One region of the Paenibacillus lacisediminis genome, then DNA from elsewhere that is predicted to be linked to it. Evidence: predicted binding sites of a transcription regulator. Region 1 holds the regulator's gene; the other holds the start of a gene.
The links. The regulator Rex, encoded in region 1, represses fermentation and respiration genes when NADH is low (regulators of the CRP and FNR family bind a similar motif). The targets are predictions, from matches to a motif close to TTGTGAAATATTTCACAA.

Region 1 (7,997 bases):
TCTCCGGAATCCGTTGCAACTTTCCATTTTAAATTAAGCCAGCCGCGTTTGATCGTGGTTGCGTGCAGGATACGTAATCCAAAATAGTCCTGAAACGATTTTCTTAAATCGTTATAAATACCTTCCTCGTGCAGCATTTGATCAGAACCCGCCAAGTGCATACCCCTCCTAAAAAATAAAATGATCATGCATAGCGAACGTTTGTTTCTATATTACAAAAAAACGGCTTCCACGTTCAAGCAACTGAACATAGAAACCGTATGCTTCAAATCTCTTATTCGGTTAACGCCATGGAGGATCAGCGGTTCGGAAGCGTAAATACATCCTCTAACGCTTCGCCGGTGCCGAAATCATAAAAACGGTAGTAATGATGATCCTTTTGTTTATAAAACAACTGCCACACCAGCCGTTCATTATAGATGCCGGGCACTAGCCTGACGATATTGATTCCGGGCAGGCCTTTGTTGATGATCGCCCGCACCTGGTCCTCCGACACGCCTTCCGAAAGCAGCCGCACCTCGGGTGTATGCCCTTCCCGCAGCCACACCATCATCGCGCGGCCGGATGCGTCTTTGCCCTGCACCACCCAGCACACTTCGTCCCATACCGATTTCCAGACTTTATCGCCCTGGACCAGGTCCGTCTCCTGTTTCGCCTGCTCTATCACTGCATTCTCGCTTGCCCAAGTATCTTGAAGAACATAGATATAAAAACGGTGAAGGGCAAAAAGCACGATCACTAAAATCAGCAGCGAAAGCAGGAGCCACTTGGTTCTCTTTCTCAACCTTCTCTTCCTTTCCCCTGTAGCCAGTCGTTTAAACCCACCATTCGCACATACTCGCACAATCGCAGAAAAATAACGGTAATTTGGGTCGTTATTCGAACAATTTTACCTTGTGTCCGCAAAATAGCGGTAAATTTAGGCCTTATTTCCTCCGAAGACGGCAATATCCACCTTAATCACGGCCAGGGCAGGAAAATAACGACAAAAATGTCCCTTATTGTGGCCGAGACCTCTTCAAATCCGAAAATAACGCCTTTTTTTACCGCTAAATCGGCGCAATCGCAGGCTTAGGCATTGACGCAGTCATTAACGCAGTCATTAACGCAGTCATTAACGCAGCCATAGGCGCAATCACAGGCTCAGTCACAGCCACGATCATGACCAAAGCCACTGCTGCAACTGCAACCGCAACACGATCACGACCCTAGCCACACTGCTGCAACTGCAACCTCACGCACCGTTCAAGACCAAACCTCTACCGGGCCAGCAGCCCTTCGAAGGCCGCCTGCGCCTCATGGCGGATACGCTCCTCGTCGAGGGTAAGGCAAGCCCCGTGTTTGACCACCTGCTCACCGTTAACCCACACATGCTCTACGTCTTTGGAACCGGCCGAATAGACGACATGGGAAACGTAATCCGTCCTTGGCAGGAAATGGGCCTGTTCCGTATTCAGCGCGATAAAATCCGCCTTCATGCCGGCCGCAAGTTTCCCCGTATTCGGCAAAAACACCGATTTCGCTCCGTATTCCGTACCCATTTTGAGGGCTTCCAGCGCCGGAACGGCGGTAGGATCGCCGGAAACGCCTTTGTGGATCAACGCGGCAAGGCGGACCTCCTCCAACATATCAAGGTTGTTGTTGCTGGCGGCCCCGTCCGTCCCAAGCGACACGACCACGCCTTTGCCTAGCAGTTCCGGTACTCGCGCCACGCCGCTGGCCAGCTTCAGGTTACTGCCGGGATTGTGCGACACCGCCACGTTATGCGCCGCCAAAATCTCGATCTCTTCATCGGTCAAATGCACGGCGTGAGCAAGCAGCGATGGGCGGGAGAACATCCCGAGGTTCAGCAAATGCTGAACCGGTCTGACCCCGTAATCGTTCACGTTTTGCTCCACTTCCGCCCGCGTCTCTGACATATGCGTATGCATCGGCAGATCCAGATCATGAGCCGCTTGCACGAATTTCTCGAAAAATTCCGGCGGACACGTGTACGGCCCATGCGGCGAAATCATCGTCGTGATTCGGCCGTCCGCTTGACCGTGCCAATTTTTCGCAAACGCGATCGCTTCGTTCAGCTTCTGCTGCTGCACATCCGACGGGCACAACCCGATAACGCCGCGCATCAGCACAGCCCGAATGCCCGATTCCTGCACGACTTTGGCCACTTCATCCATATGGTCGTACATGTCCAGGAAGGTGGTCGTCCCGCCCTTAAGCATCTCCAGCACAGCCAACGCCGTCCCGGCGTACACGTCGCCGGCGGTGAATTTGGCTTCCATCGGCCACATTTTTTCCTGAAGCCATGTCTGCAGCACCATGTCGTCGCCGTAACCGCGCAATAGCGACATCGCCGCATGGCCATGCGTGTTGATCAGCCCCGGCATAAACAGCAGCCCGTTTCCGTCAAAAGTTTCCGCGTCTGCCGCGCCTTCCGGAAGCTGCTCGCCGATATAGGAGATCGTATCGCCCTCAACGAGCATATAGCCTTTAACAATAGAACGGGCCTGGTCGAACACGACAAAGGTTCCGTTCTTGATTAACCATTTACGACTCATGAGCAGGTTGTTCCTTTCCGTTTCCGTTATCCAAGTAATACGCCAAACTGAGCAAATCGGTCGTGAAATCGGCGGCATGAATGCGGACTTCCGGCGGCACCTTCAGAATTGTAGGGGCAAAGTTCAGAATCGCCCCGATTCCCGCCGCCACCAGTTGATCCGCCACGCGCTGCGCTTCAAAATCAGGCACGGTAATAATCCCGATCCGGATATTTTTCTCCCGCACCGTTTCCGTCAGCTCTTCGATCGGCTGGATTGTGATGTTATTGATCTGCGTGCCGATCTTCGCCGGAGACGCGTCAAACACCGCCACGATTTTCATGTTGTCCTTCAAATAAGCGTTGTAATTCGAAAGCGCGTGCCCCAAATTACCGGCGCCGACCAGCGCAACGTTGACCTGTTGGTCCAGATTGAGAATTTCCTGGATTTTCTCGATCAAATACGCGACATCGTAGCCGATGCCCTTTCGCCCGAAATCGCCAAAGTAGGCCAGATCTTTGCGGATCTGGGCCGGATTGAGGTCGAGCTTCTGGCCGAGCTCCTGTGAGGAAACCGTAGGCACCTCGCGCCGGCTCAGTTCGTTGAGAAAGCGCAAATACACCGGCAGCCGGCGTACTACGGCATCGGAAATTTTTTCGGATTTCATACGTTTATCCCCCTATTCTGACGCAGACTTAGAAACGTCTTCGTCTCCCGGACTTAACCATTCCGATATGCGCGGAACCATCTGAGAGAGCGGCATATGCTCCATCTTCGGCCCGGGCAGTGAATATAAAAAGTATTTCCCATAGTAAGATTCCAAGATGCGGGTATCGTAAACAACCACGATCCCCCGGTCCTGCGAGGAGCGGACGAGCCTGCCAAATCCCTGCTTAAAGCGGATGACCGCCTGGGGCACGGACAGTTTCATGAAAGGATTTTTCTTCTCCTTCTGCAGCCGTTCGCTTTTCGCTTCCACCAGCGGATGGTTGGGGGGCTGGAAAGGCAGGCGGACGATCGCCAAGCTCGTCAAAGCTTCGCCCGGAATGTCCACGCCTTCCCAGAAGCTGCTCGTTCCCAGCAGCACGGACGCCGCCTGGCCCTGGAACCGCCTTGTCAGCTTGCTGCGGCTGCCGCTGTCCATGCCTTGGCCGATAACCGTGATCCCCTGCGGCGACAGCAGCTCCTTCAGCGGATCATACACCTGCCGCAGCATCCGGTAAGACGTAAACAGCACCAGCATGCGGCCTTTAGTCGCCACTGCGGTATCGGCGAGCGAATGCACCAGCGTACTGACGAAATGATCGTCGCCCACGCTCCCCTTCACGCTTGGAAAATCGCGCGGAATAACGAGCAGCGCCTGGTTCCGGTAATCAAACGGCGACGGCAGCATCGTCGTGTTCAGCCGCTCTTGCTCGGCCGCTTCCGTCAGTCCCAACTGTTCGATCATATATTGGAACGACTTGTCGACCGACAGGGTTGCCGAGGTCATCACCACGCTTTTTTTCCTGTCGAAAAAATATTCCTTTAGCTGTGCGCTAACGTCGATCGGAACGGCATACATCTGCAAGGAGCGGCTGCGGAAATTCCCGTTCGCTTCCATCCAGTAAACCGTCTCCTCGCTCTCCAGCTTCATGAAGAAACGCAGCGCTTCCCGCTCGTTGGCCAAATCCTTGAATAAACCGTTGATGTCGGTCATCAGGCTTTCGGAGCCGAAATCCTCCTGATCTTCCCGGATTTGGGCGAGCATGCGGTCGCCCTTGCGAAGCACGTCCCCAAGCGCGACGTAAATCTGGTTCTCCAGCGCCGACAGCTTATCCCATTCCTGCGGTTTCTTTAGCGGAAGCAGACGGTAAACGAATTGCCCCGGATCGCCGGGCGCCGCGTCACTCCGTTCCGGCATGAGCGCAAACAACAGCTCGCTGAGCTTGTCCCAGCTCTCCTTCACATCGATCAGCGTCGGGTACATTTCGTCGATGACAGAGCACCATTCGCCCGTTTTTTCACCTCCCGCCGCTTGCAAAGCGATGCGGAGATTCGGCAACTGGCCGGTCTTGCTGTCCTTGAACAGCCGGGTAAGCGTATGAATGACGGTAAAATACTTCATATGAATGCCCAGATGTTTGCCTGCCACATCCTCCAAATGATGCGCTTCGTCGATGACCAAGCGCTCGTACCCCGGCAACAGCTGATGCCCGGCCTGGATATCGGTAAACAGCTTGGAGTGGTTCGTAATGACCACATCGGCTACCCCGGCTTCATGTTTGGCCCGGTGGTAAAAGCATTTGCGGAACCACGGGCAGGACCGTCCGAGGCAGGAGTCCGACTCGCTGGCCACCGTTTCCCAGAAATCGCCGCCGCGATTGCCCAAATTGAGCTCTTCATCGTCGCCGTTGACCGTTTGTGTCAGCCACACGATCATTTGCGCCGCCGTCATCACCTCTTCTTTCGGCGTAGCAAAGTCTTTTCTATTTATTTTATGTTCAAATTTGCGCAAGCACAAATAATGCTGCCTTCCTTTGAATACGGCAGCCAGGAAAGGAAACGGCACCACTTCGGTAAGCAGCGGAACATCTCTTTCCCGCAGCTGCTCCTGCAGATTGATGGTATGCGTGCTAACCATCACTTTTTCTTCCCGTTTGACGCTGTGATAAATAGCGGGCAGCAAATAACCAAGCGATTTCCCCGTTCCGGTGCCCGCTTCGATCAGCAGGTGCTTATCCTCGGCAAAAGCCTGGCTCACTTTCTCCAGCATCTTGTTTTGCGCGTCCCGCTCCTCGTATTGGGGCAGCCTTTCGCGCAAGCGCTCCCTTACCTGCTCCATGAACTGCTCGAAGGACACACCCTCCAGCGGATTCTCCGCCATAACGCCCCGCGGAGATTCGATATCCATCCAATCCTCCGCCTGCAATGCGAATTGGCGGTAGTAGATGTAACCGTCATCGCTTTGCTCGGTTTCGCGTTCCTTCTCCTGGACCATGGCGTCAAAAAACCAACCGAGATCACTGTCCTCGCCCGCAAACAAATCCGCGAGGCGCTGCAGCGTCAAAAGCGGCAGCCGCTCGCATTCCTCCAGGCATTTCAGGAAGATCAGCGCCGTCGCCAAGGCGTCGCTGTCCGCTTGGTGCGGCCGGTCGTGCTGGATCTCGAATTCGGCGGCCACGAGCCCAAGCTGATAGGAGGTCAGCGAAGGAAAGAGGATTTTCAGAAAATCCATCGTATCCAGAATCCGCCCCGTAAACGGCAGATAGCCCGTTTTGTCCAAAGCGCTTTGCAGATAGTTGAAGTCGAAAGCGACATTGTGCCCGACCAGCACCACATCGTTTAGCAGCGGAACCATCTCCATCATCACTTCGTCCAGGTCCGGCGCGTCCTTGACATCGTCTTCCGTGATGCCGGTCAATCCCGTGATGAATGGCGGGATCGGTATTCCCGGTTTGACGAAGGAGTGATATACCTGCGAAATCGACTTATCCGGTTCTATAATGGCAAGTCCCACTTGAATAATTTCATCGGAGGACTGGTTGCCCGTCGTTTCAAAATCGAGCACGGCATATTTCATTGCTTTTTAAGTCCCTTTCGTTCCAGTCTCTTTTACAGCATAACAGAAGAAGAGCGATTTGAAAATTCATGGCGGGCGTTATGTGTAATTAAAATCACAAAATAAAAGAGCGATGCGCCCGCGCTCATAGGCGGATTTACGCATCGCTCAACCGGTTTACGCAAAATAACGTTCGATCATGCCAACGATAAAAACGGTTTACAGCAAAGAAGCTAATTCATTGCCATAATACAATTTGCCCGTGCTGTTCAGACAAGCCTCAAGATTTGCCAAAGGCTCGGCGAGGGACGGATCGCTGTGGTGAGCCAAAGTAAAGTATTCCTTGGCTTTGGCCAAAATCCCTTTTTGCGCTTCGATGCAGCCCAGCGCATTATAAATGATCGAGCGAAGCCGTTTGTTTCCGGCGTTCTCCAGAACGAGCCAAAACTGCCGCGCGGCTTCCTCGCTTTGCTCCAGATGCAGATGGCACATACCCAGGAAGGTCCGGCCAAGCACGCTCCCGGGATACTGCTTCAGCACCTGCTCAAACTGCTCCAACGCCTGGGTAAACATCATCAATTTGTAATAACCTTGCCCTTTGATAAACGGGCCCGATTCGATCTCGGGGAGCGACAGAACCTCCTCAGTTTCAAGGTTGCCCCATCTTTGGCGCATCGCGGCCATCTTCTCTTCGAAACAAAGCCACTCCTCAATGATCCCGTCGCTCATGTGCTTAAGCAGGTGCCATTTTTGCGCGAGTTCCTGCTTTTGGACGCCCTGGGCCAGCGGATATTTACGCGAAATATCATCCAACATCTCATTCATTTCCGCAAAAACATGCTGAAACATCATTCGCATCCCACCCTTAACGAAAATGAAATCGGTCCGAGCCTTAAGATCATTTTTTGTTCCGGGCGGGTTTTTCATTCCCGCAAGCTTCAATTGCATATATTTGCTTCCGATTGGCGGCGAAATTCAGGCGCGCGTGACGGGCAAATCAACGGATAGCCGCGTGCAGCTCTTGATGCGCTTTTTCCACGGGCCGGTTGTTTTCGTCCACGAACACGACGGTTGGCTTATGGCTGCGCACCTCTTCGGGAGACATCATCGCATAGGAAATAATAATGACATTGTCGCCGGGCTGCACGAGCCGTGCGGCCGCGCCGTTCAGGCAGATGACGCCGCTGCCGCGCGGTCCCGGGATCACATATGTTTCCAGGCGCGCGCCATTGTTGTTGTTGACGATCTGCACTTTTTCGTTCTCCAGGATATCGGCGGCTTCCATCAGATCTTCGTCGATCGTAATGCTGCCGACATAGTTCAAATTCGCTTCCGTCACGGTCGCCCGGTGGATTTTCGATTTCATCATCGTTCTGAACAATTAGGCCATCCCCTTTTTGGTCAAAATCACGTTGTCGATCAATCGCGTCGTCCCGAACTTCACGGCCACCGCGATGAGCACGCCGGCTTCGCGGCTCCCTTCGTCAAGCCGCTTCGTATCAACGAGCGGAGACAAACCGGGAAAATCGGTGATTTCCACGTAATCGATATCGGCCAGCGGTTCCGCACCAATGGCCTGGATCAGATCCGCGCGGATCTCCCCGGCCGTGACCGGCTCCTCCCCACGGGCTTTCTCCTGCGCCTGAAGGAGGCTTACGGACAACACAAGCGCCGCCTTGCGCTCCTCGGGGCTTAAATATACGTTGCGCGAGCTGAGCGCGAGCCCGTCCGGCTCCCGTACGATCGGGCAGGGAACGATTTCAACGTCAATATTCAAATCCTCCGTCATCTGGGCGATCACGGCCACCTGCTGCGCGTCCTTTTGCCCGAAATAAGCGCGGTCCGGCTGCACGATGTGGAACAGCTTGCTCACGACGGTCGTCACGCCGTCGAAATGCCCCGGCCGCGAAGCGCCGCAG
Region 2 (7,997 bases), on a different contig from region 1:
GTCGAATCCGTACATTTCTCCCATCTGTTTCAGTTCGCCGAGTGCGCGAATTTGTTCGGACAGTTCTTCGCGAAGGCGAATCACATCCTCGTCGATGACATCCACTTCGAGAGCTTTCAGTTCCTGTTGTTTTTGCTTGATCAGGAAATCCACGCCGTACAGCGCCACCCGGCGATAGTCGCCGATGATCCGGCCGCGGCCGTAAGCGTCGGGAAGCCCGGTAATAATGCCGGCTTTACGAGCCGCTCTCATTTCCGATGTATAAGCATCAAAAACGCCTTGGTTGTGCGTTTTGCGAATATGCGTAAACAAGTCGATAATTTCCTGCGGCAGCTCATAGCCGTAAGCCTTACAGGAGTTGACAACCATGTTGATCCCGCCGAACGGGCGAATCGTGCGTTGGAAAGGGGCCGAGCCCTGTACGCCTACGATTTGTTCCTTGTCCTTATCCAAATACCCCGCAGCGTGGGAAGTAATCGTGGATGGCGTGTTGACGTCCACATCCAGCACCCCGCCGGCTTCCCGTTCTTGCTTGGACAGCTGCGACACGATTTCCCACAAAGCTTTCGTGTTGGCCGTCGCGCCTGCCAAGAAGGACTCGTCGCCTTCATAAGGTTTGATGTTGGTTTGGATGAAATCGCGGGTGTTCACTTCTTTCATCCATTTGCCCGGTTTGAATCCTCTCCAAGCATTGTCCACGGTTTGTACTTCTTTTTCGATCACCGACATCTTTATTCCCTCCATTTATGTTTTGGTCGCGGTTCGAAGGATATGTACCGCGCCTCATGATCCCTTAAAATTTGTGATATTTTTCACATAAAATACGTGACGAATTTCACATTAATTGCGTTAAATGAACCTGATAAGAGGCTTCGATGAGTCCCGTTGCTTTTCCCGGGTTCATCCGTCATAAAACTTTGAGGGATCATTTATACTGTAATCATAGCTTAACTTGCCGAATAAGATTGTGAGAAATATCACACATAGTGATATTTCTCACGTTTTCAAAGGCCTTTGTTCACTTAATTTTCAAATCTTCCGTAGAAAGCGTCGCGGTAGACTTCCGCCAGCTCCGTCACCAGCGGCAGCTTCGGATTGGCGGTCGTGCATTGGTCTTCGAACGCGCGGTCGGCCAAATAATCTACGCGCGATTCGAATACTTTCGGGTCGAAACCGAGATCCTGGAATGTTTCCGGAATACCGAGCTTTCTGTTCAGGTCGCGAATCGCATTGATCAGGCTCTTCACGCCTTCTTCCGTCGTCCGCGCCGGCAAGCCCAGGATGCGGGCGATTTCCGCGTAACGTTCGTCGGCTGTGAAGTGCGTGTATTTCGGCCATGCGGCAAACTTCGTCGGCTTCTTGGCGTTGTAGCGGATGACGTGCGGCATCAGGATCGCATTGGTCCGGCCATGCGCCGTATGGAATTCGCCGCCCCATTTATGGGCTAAGCTATGGTTGATGCCAAGGAATGCATTGGAGAACGCCATCCCCGCGATCGTCGAAGCGTTGTGCATTTTTTCGCGGGCCAGTTCGTCGCCGGTCAGCGCCGATTTTTCAAGGTACTGGAAGACGAGCTGGATCGCTTTAATGCATAGTCCGTCCGTGTAGTCGTTGGCCATTACGGATACGTAAGCCTCGATCGCATGCGTCAGAACGTCCATCCCCGTGTCGGCCACCGCGGTTTTCGGCAGGCTGTACACGAATACCGGGTCGATGATCGCCACGTCCGGCGTCAGTTCGTAATCGGCCAAAGGATACTTCGTATTGCCTTTGATTTTGTCCGTGATGACGGCAAACGACGTTACTTCCGAGCCCGTTCCCGAGGTCGTCGGAATGGCCACGAATTTCGCTTTTTGTCCGAGTCGCGGATACTTGTAAAGGCGTTTGCGGATATCCATGAATTTTTGCTTCAGGTTAAAGAAATCTTCATCCGGATATTCATAGAACAGCCACATCCCTTTCGCCGCATCCATCGCCGACCCGCCGCCGAGAGCGATAATGCAGTCCGGTTGGAACTTCGCCATCATCTCCTTACCGTGTTCCACCGTCGTTGTCGACGGGTCCGGTTCGACATCCGAAAACACTTCGATCGCTACCGGCGTTTGGCGTTGACGGAGGTAATGCTCGACTCTTTCCACGTAACCCAGCTTCACCATCATCGGGTCAGTAACGATCATTACGCGGGAGATGTCCGGCATTTTGGCCAAATATTGCGTCGAGTTTTTCTCAAAATAAATTTTGCTTGGCACTTTAAACCACTGCATATTCACGGTACGACGGTTCACCCTTTTCACGTTGATCAGATTGACGGCCGTAACGTTCGACGATGTCGAGTTGCGCCCGTAGGACCCGCAGCCGAGCGTCAGCGAAGGCAGGTTCGAGTTGTAAATGTCGCCGATGCCGCCTTGCGAGGAAGGCTGGTTCACCAAAATCCGGCAGGTCGGCATCCGGTCGGAGAATTTCTGGATGATTTCCTGGTTGTTCGAATGAATGACCGAAGAGTGGCCCATACCGCCGAACTCCACGACTTCCAACGCGCGTTCGATGCCTTGCTCGGCGTTTTTCACTTTATAGCAAGCGAGCACCGGGCTAAGCTTCTCCGCGGAAAGCGGGAATTTCGGACCGACGCCTTCAATTTCGGCGACGAGGATTTTCGTTCCGGCCGGCACGTCGATACCGCACATTTCCGCGATCTTCGTTGCCGGCTGTCCAACGATCGCCGGGTTCACCGCGCATTTATCGGCGATGATCGCGCCTGCCGTCAGTTTTGCCGCTTCATCTTTGTTTACGAAATAGCAACCGTTGGCGATCATTTTCTTTTTCACTTGGTCGAATACGGGTTCCTCAATAATGACCGCTTGTTCGGAAGCGCAAATCATGCCGTTGTCAAACGTTTTGGAAAGAATCAGATCGTTGACGGCTTGATCGAGATTCGCGCTCTTCTCAATGAAGCAAGGTACGTTGCCGGGGCCGACGCCAAGGGCCGGTTTGCCGCAGCTGTACGCCGCTTTTACCATCGCGGAACCGCCGGTAGCGAGGATGCAGGCTACGTCCGGATGGTTCATCAAAGCGTTCGTGCGGTCCATCGACGGATTTTCGATCCATTGGATGCAGTCGGCGGGGGCCCCGTGTTTCACCGCAGCCTCCAGCAATATTTCAGCGGCTTCCGCGCTGCATTTTTGAGCGGATGGATGGAAGCCGAAGATGATCGGGTTGCGGGTTTTTATCGCAATCAGCGACTTGAAAATCGTGGTCGACGTAGGGTTCGTCACCGGCGTAATCCCCATGATGATCCCGACTGGCTCGGCGATTTTCTGGAAGCTGTCAAAATCGTTGTCCTCAATGACGCCTACCGTTTTGTCGTATTTGATGTTGTGGTAAATGTACTCCGTAGCGAACATGTTTTTAATGATTTTGTCTTCGTACACCCCGCGCCCGGTCTCCTCCACCGCCATCTTCGCGAGATGCATGTGTTTGTCAAGACCCGCCAGGGCCATCGCCTGCACAATGCCGTCAATCTGCTCCTGCGTCATGCTCATGAACGCCTCGGAAGCTTTTTTCGCTTTGTCGATCAAAGTTTGGATGTAAGCTTCCGGAGTGGGCTGGGCTTTCGTCGTCGCTTCATTTTTTACGGCCATTTCTCTCATCCTCCTGAGTTTGGTAAGGATCAACCTGCAGTTAAGACGGTTATCAACAAGTTCGTGAAATTTTTCACTTGCAAGTTCATCCTTAAAAGATGTGTTTTTTCTTTTTATGTTTTGATCATAGCATAGGGATGCGATTTTGTATAGTGAATTTTTTCACAAAGTATAAAAAGTTCTGAAATATTTTCGCTTATGATGCAAATTTCGTGAATTTAGTCACAATGTTAGAATTTCGACACTTTTTCGCTCTTTCAAGCCCCCAAATTTTGCAATAATCGTTATATAATTAATTAAAAATTTCATAAAAATCAGAAATATAAAGGGGAAATCCAAGATGAGTGAAATCGTAAACGCCACCCTGCCCCGCGGTAACACGAGCTGTTTTACAGAACAAAACTTCAACCGCCTTCTCGTCACAATGAAAGATAAAGCATATCCCGAGGGGACGCATTTGTTCTGGGAAGGTGATTTTTCCGATAAACTGTTTTACATCAAACGCGGACGCGTCAAGCTAACCAAATCGACCGACGAAGGCAAAGAACTCATTTTGTATATGTACGGACGCGGCGACATGGTTGGCCAGGCTGATCCGTTCTTCAGCACCAAGCACAGCTTCACGGCCGAGGTGATCGAAGACTGCGAAATCGGCGTGATCGATCAAAAAGATCTTGAAATCATGATATGCCAGCACTGCGATTTTGCGATCGACTTCATGAAATGGATGGGCATCCACCATCGCCTGACGCAGACGAAATTCCGCGATTTAATGATGTACGGTAAGCCGGGCGCTCTTTGCTCGACGCTGATCCGCCTCAGCAACACATACGGGGAACAGCATGGGGACACGATTCTGATCAACAAAAAAATCACCCACACCGACTTGTCCAACATGATCGGAGCTACGCGCGAAAGCGTCAACCGGATGCTCAGCGACCTGCGCAAAAAGGATGCACTCGAATACGAGAACGGCATGATCGTCATCAAAGATATGGTCATGCTGCAAGATATTTGCCATTGCGAGCTGTGCCCGAACGAAATTTGCCGGATCTGACCCGCCGTGTGCCTGGCTATATGTGCCTGTCTTTATATGTAAAGCCGTCCCGATTTACGGGACGCTTTTTTTGTCTGGCCGCGTTCTGGACGAAAACGTAAGAAAAACGCCTAACGGCGTCCTTTAATGGCTCTGACTTCTACTTTGGACGTTACTCTAACGGACAACAGCGACCTTATCCGCCTATTTCCCGGGTATTTCCCAGCCTAACGGACACAGGCGGCCCTATTTCGCTCTAAACCCGTTCATCCAGGACGATTTGAGGTAAATAACGTCATCTGTGTCCTTTACATTTTGCAAACCTTCGTTTTTTCCTCAAATAACGGCTCTGGTGTCCCTTAGCCCCCTGATTCCTCTTCTCCTTCCTCGGAATTTTATACTTTCTGATACGTCAAAAAAAAACCGGCTCGGGATGAGCCGGTTTATGCTGCTTTTCCATCTTTCGTTGGTTTCGCCTTCTTGCGCACCGGGGATATGAACCAATACGCCATGCCCACAAATACCGCGCCGCCGATAATATTGCCCAGCGTCACCGGGATCATATTGTGAAACCAGCCAGCGAGCGTAATCGTGTCAGGGTGGTTTGGCAGTAGCAGCGACAAACTGAGCAGCGTCATATTTGCCACGCTATGCTCGTACCCGCTGGCGATAAAGGCGTATAGACACCACCAGATCAACACCAGCTTGGCGATATCTTCCTTGGCGCGGTTCGCCATCCATAACGCAAGGCAAACGAGCCAGTTACACAGAATGCCGCGGAAAAACAGTTCGGTGACCGGAGCGCCCATCTTCTTCGCGGCAGAGGCAAAAATAAGATGCTCCGGCGCCGCCGTTTTGAACAGCCCGCTGCCGACGATCAGCAAACAAAGCACAACCGCCCCCGCCAGGTTGCCGAGAAACACGACCGTCCAGTTTTTCGCCGTATCGCCTACCGTTGTCCGCCTCGCCAGCGTGCTTGCCGCAAAAAACATATTGTTCCCGGTAAACAGCTCCGAACCGGCAAAAACGACCAGCGTCAGGGCAAGTCCGAAGGACATCCCCATCAGCATCGTCTGGTATGGCGATTTCGCCGCGGCCAGCGGCGCACCGATGCTGAAGATGAGAATAATGCCGAGCCCGACGTAAGCGCCGGCCAGCATGGCCGAAACGATATACTTCGGCAAGCTTTCATTCATTTTTTCCTTTTTCTTGACTGCCGTTTCCACAATGGCTTCCACATTTGGCGTATACATTGCCGTTTCCTCCCCTTATGCGTGTCCTCCATTGAAAGCAAGCGCGGCGATTCCTGAGAGCAGGGTCACCGCGCTTACGATCTTGCAGGGCCTATACTTGCTGCAAGGCGCTGACGGCGATCGACACCTGTCCGCCCTCCACCTTGACCGGGAACATCGGCACTTGTCCGCTGTCCGGGGCCTGGACCAGGCCGGTCGTCAGATCGATTTTCCAATCGTAGAGCGGGTCGTAAAGGTAATGCCCGGATACGATTCCTTCGGCCAGCGGCCCGCCTTTCGGATGAGGATTTTGATTCAGGGCGGCGAAGATGCGCCCGTCAGATAAACGGAACACCGCCAATTCATGGCCTCCTGCTTCCACCACGCGCCCGATCTGGGGCAGAAACTGCTCCACGGGCCCCACCGGGAAAAATGTCTCTTTACTCATGTCCTTGTTCATGCTCCTCTTCCCCTTTCCTGTCATCCGTCCGGTTTAGTTCATCTGTTCGCTCATTTCCAGGCTGTGGAACAGCTTGCCGCGCGTTTCGTTGTCGTTTAGCATCTTTTTCCACGGGTCCGAAACCTGCTTCAAGGCAAACTCAACGCGTTCTACCAAAGCTTTACGATTTTCCGCATCGTCCACTACCGCCGCGCGGATATTGTCCAGCCCCATCCGTTCAACCCACTCCGACGTTCTTTCCAGGTAGTTGCCGGTTTCGCGGTAATGCTGGATAATGGCTGCGCACAGCTCGATCAGCTCCTCATCGGTCTTCACCTTACACAGCGAATCCGCAAGCCGGGCCTTGATCCCTCCGTTACCGCCGATAAAGATTTCCCATCCGCCGTCGTTGCCGACGATCCCGATATCCTTCGTGCACGATTCGGCGCAGTTGCGCGGGCAGCCGTTCACCGCCATTTTGAATTTAGCCGGAAAATCAAGCCGTTCGAATTTGCGTTCGAGCTGCGCGCCCATACCCATCGAATCCTGTGTGCCGAACCGGCAAAACTGCGAGCCGACGCAGGTTTTCACCGTGCGGAGCGATTTGGCGTAGGCGTATCCCGACGGCATGTCGAGCTCGGCCCACACTTTCGGCAAGTCTTCCTTTTTCACACCGATCAAGTCCAGCCGCTGGCCGCCGGTAACCTTTACGACCTTCACATCGTATTTCAGCGATACGTCGGCGATTTTCTTCAGGTCCTCCGGCGTCGTCACGCCGCCGTACATCCGCGGTACAACAGTGTAAGTCCCATCCTTCTGAATGTTGGCGCTCATCCGTTCGTTCACGAAACGCGATTCCTTTTCGTCCTCGTGCGTGTCCGGGTACAACATGCCGAGATAATAGTTGATGGCCGGGCGGCATTTCGAGCAGCCCTCCGGCTGGCTCCAGCCAAGCACGTTCATCACTTCTTTGGTCGTCTGCAGCCCTTTCGCCTTGATCTCAGCCACGATTTCATCACGGCTCAGCGTCGTGCAGCTGCATATGCCCTGTTTCGCCGCCGACTCAAATCCGTCTCCCAGCACGTATTGCAATATTTGCTCAACCACCGGCTTGCAGCCTCCGCAAGACCGGGTCGCCCCCGTGCAGGCTTTGATCTCGTCGACGGTCGTTAATCCCTGGTTGGTGATCACGTCAACGATCGTCCCTTTGGTCACCCCGTTGCAGCCGCAGACAATTTCGTCGTCCGCCATCGTTTCGACCGAAGCTTTCTTTTGGCCACCGCCGCCGCAGCAGCCCGTGCCCATCAGCGAGGCGTACAATTCGTCCGTCATCTCCGCCTTCTGCTTGATCAGCTTCTGCAGCTCGGCCGAATCGTTAATGTCGCCAAACAGCACCGCGCCTACAAAAACGTCGTCCTTCAGCAGAATTTTTTTGTAGGTCCGTTTCCACTCGTCTTTGCTGCTGATCACCGTATGTTCCGGACCATCGATAAATTCCCCGGTCGAAAACACGTCAACCCCGGATATTTTGAGTTTGGTCGAAACGACCGAACCGGTGTAAGGCGCTGTTTCCACGCCGCTGATATGCTTCGCCAGAACCATGCCCTGCTCAAACAGCGGAGCGACGAGGCCGTAACAGGTGCCGCGGTGCT

Region 2: the regulator Rex is predicted to act here: its motif matches at 3,789-3,806, upstream of adhE (bifunctional acetaldehyde-CoA/alcohol dehydrogenase).

Annotation. Positions count from the first base shown of each region.
Region 1 is NZ_JBKIAX020000021.1:81,798-89,794, forward strand. Features, by position in the region: gene ACLD72_RS28105 (phosphotransferase) at 1-155, opposite strand, end outside; gene ACLD72_RS28110 (cell wall elongation regulator TseB-like domain-containing protein) at 299-784, opposite strand; gene ACLD72_RS28115 (amidohydrolase) at 1,260-2,558, opposite strand; gene ACLD72_RS28120 (redox-sensing transcriptional repressor Rex) at 2,548-3,204, opposite strand; gene dinG (ATP-dependent DNA helicase DinG) at 3,217-6,099, opposite strand; gene ACLD72_RS28130 (hypothetical protein) at 6,298-6,903, opposite strand; gene panD (aspartate 1-decarboxylase) at 7,076-7,459, opposite strand; gene panC (pantoate--beta-alanine ligase) at 7,460-7,997, opposite strand, start outside.
Region 2 is NZ_JBKIAX020000010.1:203,813-211,809, reverse strand. Features, by position in the region: gene pflB (formate C-acetyltransferase) at 1-729, opposite strand, end outside; gene adhE (bifunctional acetaldehyde-CoA/alcohol dehydrogenase) at 1,023-3,638, opposite strand; gene ACLD72_RS20115 (Crp/Fnr family transcriptional regulator) at 3,979-4,695, shown strand; gene ACLD72_RS20110 (formate/nitrite transporter family protein) at 5,118-5,927, opposite strand; gene nirD (nitrite reductase small subunit NirD) at 6,019-6,366, opposite strand; gene nirB (nitrite reductase large subunit NirB) at 6,400-7,997, opposite strand, start outside.